Regions from separate parts of the Dickeya dadantii NCPPB 898 genome, predicted to be linked through region 2. Evidence: predicted binding sites of a transcription regulator. Region 2 holds the regulator's gene; each other region holds the start of a gene.
What was found. The regulator CRP, encoded in region 2, controls carbon source genes, mostly activating them, when cyclic AMP is high. The targets are predictions, from matches to a motif close to ATGTGANNNNNNTCACAT.
Positions count from the first base shown of each region.

Region 1: a site for CRP is predicted at 1,352-1,369, ahead of yrbN (protein YrbN). Genes of this name have one in related genera too.
Region 3: a site for CRP is predicted at 1,582-1,599, ahead of pth (aminoacyl-tRNA hydrolase). Genes of this name have one in related genera too.
Region 4: a site for CRP is predicted at 1,914-1,931, ahead of DDA898_RS14460 (ABC-F family ATPase). Genes of this name have one in related genera too.

Region 1 is NZ_CM001976.1:658,045-661,206, reverse strand. It holds gene DDA898_RS03500 (DEAD/DEAH family ATP-dependent RNA helicase) at 1-1,273, opposite strand, end outside; gene yrbN (protein YrbN) at 1,286-1,345, opposite strand; gene nlpI (lipoprotein NlpI) at 1,454-2,338, opposite strand; gene pnp (polyribonucleotide nucleotidyltransferase) at 2,466-3,162, opposite strand, start outside.
Region 2 is NZ_CM001976.1:4,334,401-4,337,562, forward strand. It holds gene DDA898_RS19510 (phosphoribulokinase) at 1-62, shown strand, start outside; gene DDA898_RS19515 (OsmC family protein) at 108-515, opposite strand; gene crp (cAMP-activated global transcriptional regulator CRP) at 904-1,536, shown strand; gene argD (bifunctional acetylornithine/succinyldiaminopimelate transaminase) at 1,625-2,848, opposite strand; gene DDA898_RS19530 (aminodeoxychorismate synthase component II) at 2,969-3,162, opposite strand, start outside.
Region 3 is NZ_AOOE01000043.1:71,310-74,471, forward strand. It holds gene DDA898_RS00305 (LysR family transcriptional regulator) at 1-883, shown strand, start outside; gene ychH (stress-induced protein YchH) at 1,112-1,381, opposite strand; gene pth (aminoacyl-tRNA hydrolase) at 1,618-2,205, shown strand; gene ychF (redox-regulated ATPase YchF) at 2,335-3,162, shown strand, end outside.
Region 4 is NZ_CM001976.1:3,213,764-3,216,925, forward strand. It holds gene DDA898_RS14460 (ABC-F family ATPase) at 302-1,894, opposite strand; gene DDA898_RS14465 (PhzF family phenazine biosynthesis protein) at 2,108-2,989, shown strand.

The DNA of each region.
Region 1 (3,162 bases), 1.2 Mb from region 2:
CGGCAGCCAGCGTTTCGATGTCCAGCTCTTCTTGCTGCGGCTGCAGCTTGCTGAGCAGCGCACGGTACATGTCCAGATCGCTGCTTTCCAGTTGCTGCTGTACTTTGCCGGCAAACTGCGCCAGACGGCGCTGCCCCAGCAGTTCGGCGTTCGGCAGATCCACTTCCGGAATCGTCAGCTTCATGGTGCGTTCGATATTACGCAGCAGGCGACGCTCGCGGTTTTCCACGAACAGCAGCGCACGTCCGGCACGACCGGCACGACCGGTACGACCGATACGGTGTACGTAGGACTCGGAATCCATCGGGATATCGTAGTTCACCACCAGGCTGATACGCTCAACATCCAGACCACGCGCGGCAACGTCGGTCGCGATCAGGATATCCAGACGACCGTCTTTCAGACGTTCCAGCGTTTGTTCACGCAGCGCCTGATTCATGTCGCCGTTCAGCGCGGCGCTGTTGTAACCGCTGCGCTCCAGCGCTTCGGCCACTTCCAGCGTGGCGTTCTTGGTGCGCACGAAAATGATCGCCGCATCAAAATCTTCCGCTTCCAGGAAACGGATCAGCGCTTCATTCTTACGCATGCCGTATACCGTCCAGTAGCTCTGGCTGATATCCGGACGAGTCGTCACGCTGGACTGAATGCGGACTTCCTGCGGATCGTTCATGAAACGACGAGTGATACGACGAATCGCTTCCGGCATGGTGGCGGAGAACAGCGCAGTCTGATGTTCAGCCGGGATCTGCGCCATGATGTTTTCCACATCTTCAATGAAGCCCATGCGCAGCATTTCGTCAGCTTCGTCCAGTACCAGACCGCTCAGGTTGGACAGATCCAGCGTACCGCGTTTCAGGTGGTCCAGCAGACGCCCCGGGGTACCGACCACGATTTGCGGTCCCTGACGCAGCGCGCGCAGTTGCACGTCATAACGCTGGCCGCCGTACAGCGCCACCACGTTGACGCCCTGCATGTGTTTGGAAAATTCGTTACAGGCTTCCGCAACCTGCACCGCCAGTTCGCGGGTCGGTGCCAGCACCAGCAACTGCGGCGCTTTCAGGTCAGCCTTGATATTGTTCAGCAGCGGCAGGGAAAATGCCGCGGTCTTGCCGCTCCCGGTCTGCGCCATACCCAGTACGTCGCGCCCGTTGAGCAGATGAGGAATACATTCCGCCTGAATCGGGGACGGCTTTTCGTACCCCATCTCAGACAGTGCATTCAGAATCGGAGCGGACAGCCCCAGACTAGCAAAAGAGGTTTCAAACTCTGCCATGTAAACTTTGCCTCACTTCAAAATGGCGGCCAGTCTACATAACTTGTCGAGAAAATACTCAATCATTTTCATTGAAAAGTGTGAACCGGCTCAAATTGGATTAAAAAGCGAACAAAAAAGCCTCGCCCGTTAAGGCGATGAAGAAATCGTCATGATTTCAGGCTGAAAGGTGTTCGTCAGCTATTGCTGGTCCGATCCTGATAGGTCGTCTTGCTCTTGGCCTAACTGCGCCAATTCCAACAATGCATAGCGGTGCTCAACAAAATTGTGAACATTGTTAGCAACCGTCAGCTTGAACAACGCCTCGGCGGTGTTCTTGTCCCCCAGACTTAGGTAGTGCTTACCTAAATAGAAGTCAGTTTCACTGAGATGCTCGGCGAGCGAAGTGTTATCCTTAGCTTCTTCCTGCACACGCTGCATCAACACTTTTTCGTTGATGTCGCCCAGGTAGAATTCGACAATCGTCCATCCCCACACACCTTTCTTTGCCCCTTCGTAGCGTTCTTTCAACGCTGATTTGGCCTTCTCGGGATTGATTTCTCTCTCCACCAGATAAAGCCACAGGGAACGGAAAGGATCATTAGGATCGTCGCGATAAAACGCTAGCAGATCATCCTGCGCCAACAGGTAGCGACCGCCGTAGTACAAAGCGATGCCCCGATTCAAACGCGCATAATTGTAAGTTGGATCAAGCTCTAATACAGAATCAAACGCTTCATAGGCAGCATCAAAATTGCCTGCCTGCGTCAAGTAAATGCCGAGATAGTTAAACACTTCCGGCATATCGGGACGGATGGAAAGCGCTTGTGAAAAATCATTTCGCGCCAACGCCCGTAACCCGAGGCTATCATACAGCACTCCGCGCTCATATAACAGCTGTGCTCGCTCATCGGGAGTAATTGCCCGGCTCGCCAGGATCTGCTCCATACGCGCCAGGATGACTTCCTGCTGCAGCGTTGGCTGCAACGGAACCGCCAGCAATGCATCTTTGCGCCAATCCGTGTTGCTGCATCCTGCCAGCATAATTGCTGTCGCAACATAACACCAGCGCAAGAAAGGCTTCATTTCCTACTCCCGAAGACAAACATTGGATGAACATCCTGTCCCCGACTGCTCAGCATAAGGATATCCGTTCCTTATAATACACGCAGCTCCTTCACATCGTAAGGAGCTGCCAATCGATTATCCGCTATTATTCTTCCTCGGAAACCTGAACAGTTTCCTGAGATTGAGAAGTTGCTTCTTTTATGCTCAAACGGATACGACCCTGACGGTCCACTTCCAGTACCTTGACCGGTACTTCCTGGCCCATCTGCAGATAGTCGGTCACTTTCTCAACACGCTTGTCGGCGATCTGAGAAATATGTACCAGACCTTCTTTACCGCCGCCGATGGCCACAAAGGCGCCAAAGTCAACGATGCGGGTCACTTTGCCCTGATAGATACGGCCAACTTCGATTTCAGCGGTGATCTCTTCGATACGACGAATAGCATGTTTCGCTTTTTCGCCGTCGGTCGATGCGATTTTCACCGTACCGTCGTCTTCGATCTCGATGGTGGTGCCGGTTTCTTCGGTCAGCGCACGGATCACCGAACCGCCTTTACCGATCACATCTTTGATCTTGTCGGTGCTGATCTTGATGGTGTGAATACGCGGCGCGAACTCAGAGATATCGCCACGCGGCGTGCTAATGGCCTGTTCCATCACGCCCAGAATGTGCAGACGCGCACCCTTAGCCTGATTCAGCGCCACCTGCATGATTTCGCGGGTGATACCTTCGATTTTGATGTCCATCTGCAGCGCGGTCACGCCTTCACGGCTACCGGCCACTTTGAAATCCATGTCGCCCAGATGGTCTTCGTCACCCAGGATGTCTGACAGCACAACG
Region 2 (3,162 bases):
CGATGGAACTGATCATGATGCCGCTGGTGCAGCGATTAATAGAAGGCAACCATATTGACTAAGCGACGCGGCGGAGCACCGAAACTCGCCGCCGCGTGCCTGACGATTTAGTCGAGCGCGATCACTTCGTGGCTGTGGGTGATCGTCACCGCTTTCTCCAGCATCAGCGCCACGGAGCAGTATTTCTCCGCCGACAGCGACACCGCACGCTCCACGGCCTTGTCGTTCAACCCTTTGCCGGTAACGATAAAGTGCAGGTTGATGGCGGTGAACAAACGCGGCGCTTCCTCACGGCGTTCAGAGGTCAGGCGCACTTCGCAGTCCGCCACATCGTAGCGGCCTTTCTGCAGGATAGACACCACATCAATGGCGCTGCATCCGCCTGCCGCCATCAGCACCATTTCCATCGGGCTGGGCGCTTTATCGCCGGCGTTGCCGTCCATCAGCAGTTGATGTCCGGACGCGGACTCGCCAAGAAACGTTAACCCTTCAACCCATTTCACCCGAGCCTGCATAAGTTTGCCCTCAATCAATTATTTTTGAAATTTTACACCGCTTATGTATAAAAAAGTCTGATAATCAGAGCTTAATCATGCTGAAGCGAGACAACACAAGACACTACACTCAACCTGTGTTACAAACGAAGGCGTAAACCGGTGTGCGTTGAGCCTCTGCCTGACCAGCCGCCGGCTTACTGGCGTCATCCGATATACCCTCAATAATTCGATTGCAGGAAAGCCAACGCGCCTGCAGCCTGAAGTATGACGGTTATAGACAGCCTCAGTATATTCCCTGACGTCATTCCGCCAGGACGGAATTGAATTATAACTATGTTATCACGCCGTACAGGGAACTCTGAGCCCTGTGATTTGCGCAGTGAATTACAACAGAGGATAACAGCGAATGGTTCTCGGCAAACCGCAAACAGACCCGACTCTCGAATGGTTCCTTTCTCATTGCCACATTCACAAGTACCCATCGAAGAGCACTCTGATTCATCAGGGTGAAAAAGCAGAGACGCTTTACTACATCGTGAAAGGCTCGGTTGCCGTGCTGATCAAGGATGAAGAAGGCAAGGAAATGATTCTTTCTTATCTGAATCAGGGCGATTTTATCGGCGAACTTGGTTTGTTCGAAGATGGTCAGGAACGCAGTGCGTGGGTCCGGGCGAAAACCGCCTGCGAAGTCGCTGAGATTTCCTATAAAAAATTCCGCCAGCTGATTCAGGTCAACCCGGATATTCTGATGCGGTTGTCCTCGCAGATGGCGCGACGCCTGCAGGTGACCTCGCAGAAAGTCGGCAACCTGGCGTTCCTCGACGTAACCGGCCGTATCGCGCAAACCCTGCTCAACCTGGCCAAGCAACCGGACGCCATGACCCACCCGGACGGCATGCAAATCAAGATCACCCGGCAGGAGATCGGTCAGATTGTCGGCTGTTCCCGCGAAACTGTCGGTCGTATCCTGAAGATGCTGGAAGATCAGAACCTGATCTCCGCCCACGGTAAAACCATCGTGGTGTACGGCACCCGCTGATTATCATCCACCGGATCAAAATCAGCCGGATCAAAAAGAGCGTGCCCAGGCACGCTCTTGTCGTTTTAGTGCAGAGAAAAGCCGTGGCTTACGCGCCTTTCACCACCTGCTCCACTGCTTTCCCGAACAGCGCCATGCCTTGATCGATCTCTTCCGGAGTAATCACCAGCGACGGCACAAAACGGATCACGTCCGGCCCCGCCACCAAAATCATCAACCCCAGGTCCGCCGATGCGGCCAGGAAATCCCTGGCGCGGCCATGCCAGGCCGGTTTCAGCTGCGCGCCCAGCAGCAGACCCATGCCGCGGATTTCGTCGAAAATATCGTACTGCGCATTAATGCGCTCCAGCGCAGACACAAAGCGCGCATGACGATCCACCACCCCGGACAGCACCTCCGGCGTGTTGATCACATCCAGCGCCGCTTCCGCCACCGCGCAGGCCAGCGGATTGCCGCCGTAGGTCGTGCCGTGAGTACCGACCGCCATCACCGACGCAATCTCTTCCGTGGTCAGCATCGCGCTGATCGGGAAACCGCCGCCCAGCGCTTTGGCGGTGGTCAGAATATCCGGCGTGATGCCGTAATGCATATAAGAGAACAGCTTGCCGCTGCGGCCCATGCCGCACTGCACTTCGTCAAATACCAGCAGCGCCTGATACTGATCGCACAGCTCGCGCACGCCGCTGAGGAAGGCCGGCGTAGCGGGCGTGATACCGCCTTCGCCCTGAATCGGCTCCAGCACCACCGCGCAGGTGTGGTCATCCATCACCGCTTTTACCGCGTCCAGATCGTTGAACGGCACATGCACGATGTCCGCCGGTTTCGGGCCGAAACCATCGGCGTATTTCGGCTGGCCGCCGACGGAAACGGTGAACAGCGTACGGCCGTGGAACGACTGATAAAACGAAATGATCTTGGTCTTGTACGGGCTATGGCGGGTAATGGCGTAATGGCGAGCCAGCTTGAATGCCGCTTCGTTGGCTTCCGCACCGGAGTTAGCGAAAAAGACGCGGTCGGCAAAGGTGGCATTGATCAGTTTGGTGGCCAAACGCAGCGCCGGTTCGTTGGTGAACACGTTACTGGTATGCCACAGGGTTTCGCCCTGCTCTTTCAACGCCGCCACCAGCGCCGGATGGCAGTGCCCCAACGCCGTTACCGCGATGCCGCCGGAAAAGTCGATATATTCCTTGCCCTGCTGATCCCAGACACGGCTCCCTTTGCCTTTTACCGGCACAAACTGCGCGGGTGCATAAACCGGAAGAATTACCTTATCGTAAGTATCCCGTGTTACTGCTGCTTTCTCTGTCGCCATTTGCTGCCCCGTTGTGATATCCGTGGTTTTCGAGTGAAAATATAGTCATTAAATATGCATAAAAAATCAAAAATACGCAATCATTAATCCGGTAATGCCGGATTTGCGCCCGCTATCCACCTATAAATCAAGGAAATTTCTCAGTAGCTGGTGTCCCTGCTGGCTGAGAATGCTTTCCGGGTGGAACTGCACGCCTTCCAGCGGCAGCGAGCGGTGACGCACACCCATGATCTCATCGATTCCGGCGTCGTTCTCGGTCCAGGCGGTCACCTCAAAACAATCAGGCAGCGAATCCTTTTCCAGAATCAGCGAGT
Region 3 (3,162 bases), on a different contig from region 2:
TGATGGGTTGCCGGAATTTCTGGCTATCTCGAAAAGGCTTAGTATTCGGAAAGCGGCTATCGATCTTGGCAAAACACCAGGTTCAGTCAGTCAAGCGTTGCAGAAATTGGAGAATCGCCTTGGCATGCTCCTTTTTCATAGGACAACGCGTAAAATGGCATTGACAGAGGCCGGAAAGAACCTGCTCTTGAAGATAGAGCCCGCTGCGCGTGCAATTTCAGTAAGTCTCGAAGACGCGGTTCAGTCGTCAAAGGCTCCGGCTGGGACATTGAGGTTAATCGTAGAGCGTCTGGCCTTACCGCATGTTATTGAACCTTTATTACCCGCATTCCGCCAGGAATGGCCAAATGTAAACCTGGATATTACTGTCAGTAATCGCCACAACAATTTTATTTCTGAGGGTTATGATGCGGGTATCTTGATCGGTTCATACATTGAGCAGGATATGATTGCGATACGACTTTCCAGGCCTTTTCAATGGGCGGTTTTTGGGGCTCCAGCCTATTTCAAACTACATGGGAAACCTAAAGTCACCAATGATCTTGTTCATCATGAATGTATTCGGTTTCGTCGCCCGGAAAAAGGCGATATTTATCGTTGGGAATTTATTGAGAACAATGAAACAGTACGTATTGACCCGACAGGAGCCATTACGGTCAATGATGGTGAACTTATGCGTAACCTTGCTGTTAAAGGGGTCGGCCTCATCTACTCGTCTACATTCCACACTTCGCGCGAACTGGCAACGGGAAGCCTGGAGCCCGCACTGCTTGACTGTTCCCCAGGAAATGATGGTCTTTTTCTCTATTTTTCGAAAGCAGGCAGAAATCAACCCAAGTTGCGCGCGTTTATTGAGACATGTTCCCGTATAATGAATGTTTAAAATTTATAATATATTTTATGTTTAAAATAATTCAAATTGCAGGACAAGGCTCATTTTAGCCTTGTAATACGGTCCCAAAGCAGCGAAACACAGGGGGACCGAGTAGCAAAGCCAGAGCACCTGCAACTTGAAGTATTATGGGTATAAACATGTCGACGGATAAAGCGACACTGCCGCCATCCGGTTTCCACCAGTTGGCGCTTATTGGATATAGCCGTTACTTGTTAATCAGGGATGCCGTTCGCGACGACAGCGTTTATCAAAGTGCTTCAGCCACCAATAACGATCCGTCACATTTTCCCGTCCACTAATACGCGCGCCCGCCAGCCACAAAATAGCGCCGGCAAAAATAGCCAGTAACTCCACGTAATAGAGCGAACCCGGCAAATTCAATTCAGGCAGCTGATTAGCTATCGAATAAGCTATTCCGGCAATCATAAGCAACATACCTAATCCCATAAATACGTTGCCCATCATCACAGCATTTCTACGTTTCATATTTCACCTCCAGAAATATCCAGTGGAAATAACCAAAATATTGCTGCGTGTCTTTCTGATTTATTCACAGTATAAGCAGCACTTCACTATGGGGTTGCGTGAAGGATCACATGTTGGTGATCAAGTGCCCCTGCGTTACACTAACGGTTTTACCAATTATCCTGATACGTCGTGACCTTAGGCTCCCCTAAAAACGTATCATGTGAGTCGTATCAAATTATGAGTGGTATCAAACTGTGAGTGGTATCAAATTGATTGTAGGTCTGGCGAACCCTGGTGCCGAATACGCCACCACCCGCCATAACGCCGGCGCCTGGTACATTGACCGCCTGGCGGAAGCCTACCGACAGCCGCTGAAAGAAGAGAGTAAATTTTTCGGCTATACCGCACGTCTGTCTATGGCGGGTAACGATGTACGCCTGCTGGTGCCCACAACGTTCATGAACCTGAGCGGCAAAGCCGTAGCGGCGATGGCAACCTTCTATCGCATCCAGCCCGATGAAATTCTGGTGGCGCACGATGAACTGGACCTGCCGCCCGGCGTCGCCAAACTGAAGCTCGGTGGCGGTCACGGCGGCCACAATGGGTTGAAGGATATCGTCAGCAAACTCGGCAACAACCCCAATTTTCACCGTTTACGCATCGGCATCGGCCATCCGGGTGATAAAAACAAGGTGGTGGGATTTGTGCTAGGCAAACCGCCCGCCAGCGAACAGACGCTGATCGATCAAGCGATTGACGAATCATTGCGCTGCACCGATATCCTGATGAAGGAAGACATGATCAAAGCCATGAACCGCCTGCACGCGTTCAAAGCGTCATGATGGGCGATCGGGCGAATCGAGTTCATGCCACATTATGTGTATAATTGGCATTAAGACTGACTTTTTCCATTATGACAGGCTTTTTCCAAACAAAGCCTGATGATTAGTGATTTTTAAGGTGACATAAACATGGGATTCAAATGCGGTATCGTTGGGCTGCCTAACGTGGGTAAATCCACTCTGTTCAACGCGCTGACCAAAGCCGGTATCGAAGCGGCCAACTTTCCGTTTTGTACTATCGAACCCAACACCGGCGTAGTGCCGATGCCGGACCTGCGCCTCGACCAGTTGGCCGAGATTGTCAAACCGCAGCGTACCGTCCCCACCACCATGGAGTTTGTGGATATCGCCGGTCTGGTGAAAGGCGCCTCCAAAGGCGAAGGTCTGGGCAACCAGTTCCTGACCAACATCCGTGAAACCGAAGCCATCGGCCACGTGGTACGTTGCTTTGAAAATGAAAATATCATCCACGTTGCCGGTAAAGTGAACCCTGCCGATGATATTGATACCATCAACACTGAGCTGGCGTTGTCGGATCTGGACACCTGTGAACGCGCGCTGCATCGCGTACAGAAGAAAGCCAAAGGCGGCGATAAAGACGCGAAAGTTGAACAAGCCGCGCTGGAAAAATGCCTGCCGCAGTTGGAAAACGCCGGTATGCTGCGCGCGCTGGATCTAAGCGCGGAAGAGAAAGCGGCGATCCGCTATCTGAGCTTCCTGACCCTTAAACCAACAATGTACATTGCCAACGTTAATGAAGACGGCTTCGAGAACAACCCTTATCTGGATCAGGTTCGCGAAATCGCAGCGAGAGAAGGTTCCGTGGTAGTGCCGGTATGTGCCGCGGTTGAATCCGACATTGCTGAACTTGATGATGAAGAGCGCGATGAATTCATGGCGGAGCTGGGTCTGGAAGAGCCAGGCTTAAACCGCGTAATCCGCGCGGGTTATGAATTG
Region 4 (3,162 bases), 1.1 Mb from region 2:
ATTGATTTTAATTGGTTTTATTTGTTTTCTACTTGAGCGGATTTTATTTTTCCATTATTCGCTTGCATTTGCCATCCGCCACCAGTCAATTCAGTTACTTTAGATACTTTACTTTCAAAATCATGATTGCGGGATAATGTCTCTGTCTAAACGAAAGATAAAAGCGCACGCTGCGGTTGTTTTTTATACAAGGTTATTTCTTTCTCTCGCCACGCCTGATTCTTGTCCGTCGCCTTTTTAACATTTCAGGCAATAAAAAAAGCAGCCGACAAGCGACTGCTTTTTTACGAAAGGCAAAACGTTATTGGATTCCGCGGCTGCGCAGATAATCTTCGTAGTTGCCGCTGAAATCAATCACTTTACCCGGGGTGATTTCCACAATACGGTTCGCCAGCGAGCTGACGAATTCACGGTCGTGAGACACGAACAGCAGCGTGCCCTGATACAGCTCCAGCGCCATGTTCAGCGATTCAATGGATTCCATATCCAGGTGGTTGGTCGGTTCGTCCATCACCAGAATGTTCGGTTTTTCCATCATCAACTTACCAAACAGCATCCGTCCCTTTTCACCTCCGGACAGTACCTTGACCTTCTTGCGGATATCGTCCTGAGAAAACAGCAGACGACCCAGCACGCTGCGCACCGCCTGCTCGTCGTCGTTCTCCTGCTTCCACTGGCTCATCCAGTCAAACACGGTGAGATCGCCGTCAAACTCGTACTCGTGATCCTGCGCGTAATAGCCAATACGGACGTTTTCCGACCATTTGACCGTACCGGACTCCGGCGTCAGTTCGCCGACCAGCGTTTTCAGCAGGGTAGATTTACCGATCCCGTTCGTACCGAGAATCGCCACTTTCTCCCCCACTTCCACCAGCATTTTCAGTTGGCTGAACAGCGGGCCGTTATCAAAGCCTTTGGTCAACCCATCGATTTCCAGCGCGTTACGGAACAGTTTCTTGTCCTGATCGAAGCGGATAAACGGGTTCTGACGGCTGGACGCTTTCACTTCTTCCAGCTGGATTTTCTCTATCTGACGGGCGCGGGACGTCGCCTGACGCGATTTGGAGGCATTGGCGCTAAAGCGGCTGACAAACGACTGCAGGTCGGCGATCTGCGCCTTCTTCTTGGCGTTGTCGGCTAGCAGACGTTCACGCGCCTGCGTCGCCGCCGTCATGTACTCGTCATAGTTGCCTGGGTAGATACGCAATTCGCCGTAGTCCAGATCCGCCATGTGAGTGCAAACCATATTGAGGAAGTGACGGTCATGGGAAATGATGATCATGGTGCTGCTGCGCTCGTTCAGCACCTGCTCCAGCCAGCGGATGGTATCAATGTCCAGGTTGTTGGTTGGTTCGTCCAGCAGCAGAATATCCGGATTGGAAAACAGCGCCTGCGCCAGCAATACACGCAGTTTCCAGCCCGGCGCCACCTCGCTCATCAACCCGTAATGCTGCTCCATCGGAATCCCTACGCCCAGCAGCAGTTCGCCGGCGCGCGATTCCGCGCTGTAACCATCCATTTCGCCGTATTTGACTTCCAGATCCGCGACCCGGTAACCATCTTCCTCGCTCATTTCGCTCAGCGCATAGATACGGTCGCGTTCTTCTTTGACTTCCCACAGTTCGGCGTGCCCCATGATCACCGTATCCAGCACGCTGTATTGCTCAAATGCGAACTGATCCTGGCGCAGTTTACCGACCCGCTCATTCGTGTCGATGGCGACATTGCCTGCGCTCGGCGCCAGATCGCCGCCGAGGATCTTCATAAATGTGGATTTGCCGCAGCCGTTAGCGCCGATCAATCCATAGCGGTTACCGCCGCCAAATTTGACAGAAATGTTTTCAAACAACGGCTTACTGCCGAATTGCATCGTAATATTATTGGTTACCAGCACAGCACTTACTCGATTCGGAATGTGATTTGGCGCGCATTATGCCACAAGCGGGAAACAGAATCCCGGCGATTATCGAACGTTTTTTAATCAAATAAGGAATTGATATCCCGCCGTCGCGGCGTCACCGTGCGAGCACGCCTGACGACAGGCACGACAACATCTTGTTAACCGTACATAATGAGCGTTGCCCCAGATCGCAGAAGGAAAGATCAGATGTCGTCACCACGCCGTTTTAAACAGGTCGATGTGTTCAGCCATCATCCCGCCAAAGGCAATCCGCTGGCCGTCATTCTCGACGCCGACGGCCTCAGCGATGAACAGATGCAGGCCATTGCCCGCTGGACCAATTTGTCGGAAACCACCTTTGTGCTGCCGCCGGACGATCCGCTGGCTGATTATCGGGTGCGTATTTTCACCCCGTCGGGAGAATTGCCATTCGCCGGGCATCCGACGCTGGGAACCGCGCATGCGTTGCTGGAATCCGGCCTGAAGCCGCACGTACCACATCAGATGATCCAGCAATGCGGCGTCGGGCTGGTGCCGGTCGCTATCGGCGATGACGGCCAACTCGCGTTTCGCGCGCCGGACGTCACGATGACCGAGCTCGACCCGCAGTATGACGCGTTGCTCGACAGCGCCATCGGGATCCATCGGCGTCATCCAAACTATCGTCCCGTCAACGTGCGGATAGGCATCCGCTGGCTGACGGTAAGGATGGAGAGCGCACGCGCCTGTCTGGACGCGCGCCCGGATGCCACGCATCTGCAACGATTGCAGCAACTCGGCCAGACTGACGGCGTAGTGATTTACGGCCCGCATGACAACGCCAGCCCCACCGATTATGAAGTTCGGGCCTTCTTTGTTATGAATGATGCGGTGGTGGAAGACCCGGTAACCGGCAGCGCCAACGCCTGTATTGCCAGAGTGATTCAGCATAGCCCGTTGCCGGAACAGACGGACCATACGCTCGGTTATCGGGTACGTCAGGGCACCATGTTGTACCGGGATGGTCGGGTCAATATTTCCTACATTGACGGGCAGCCGTGGATTGGCGGCCACAGCAACACCTTGATTAACGGGCATATTACTCTATAACACACGGTTCCGCCCGCTAACGGGCCGCCAGAACAGCGGCCCGTTATTCCTTCAGCAATGCCGTTGCCTTCAAAATAATGTGACTTTCATCACGAAAAAGTTGAAATAGCATTCCTTATCCATTATTATCAAAAACGTGATGAACATCACACAAAACCTCAACCACGATAATG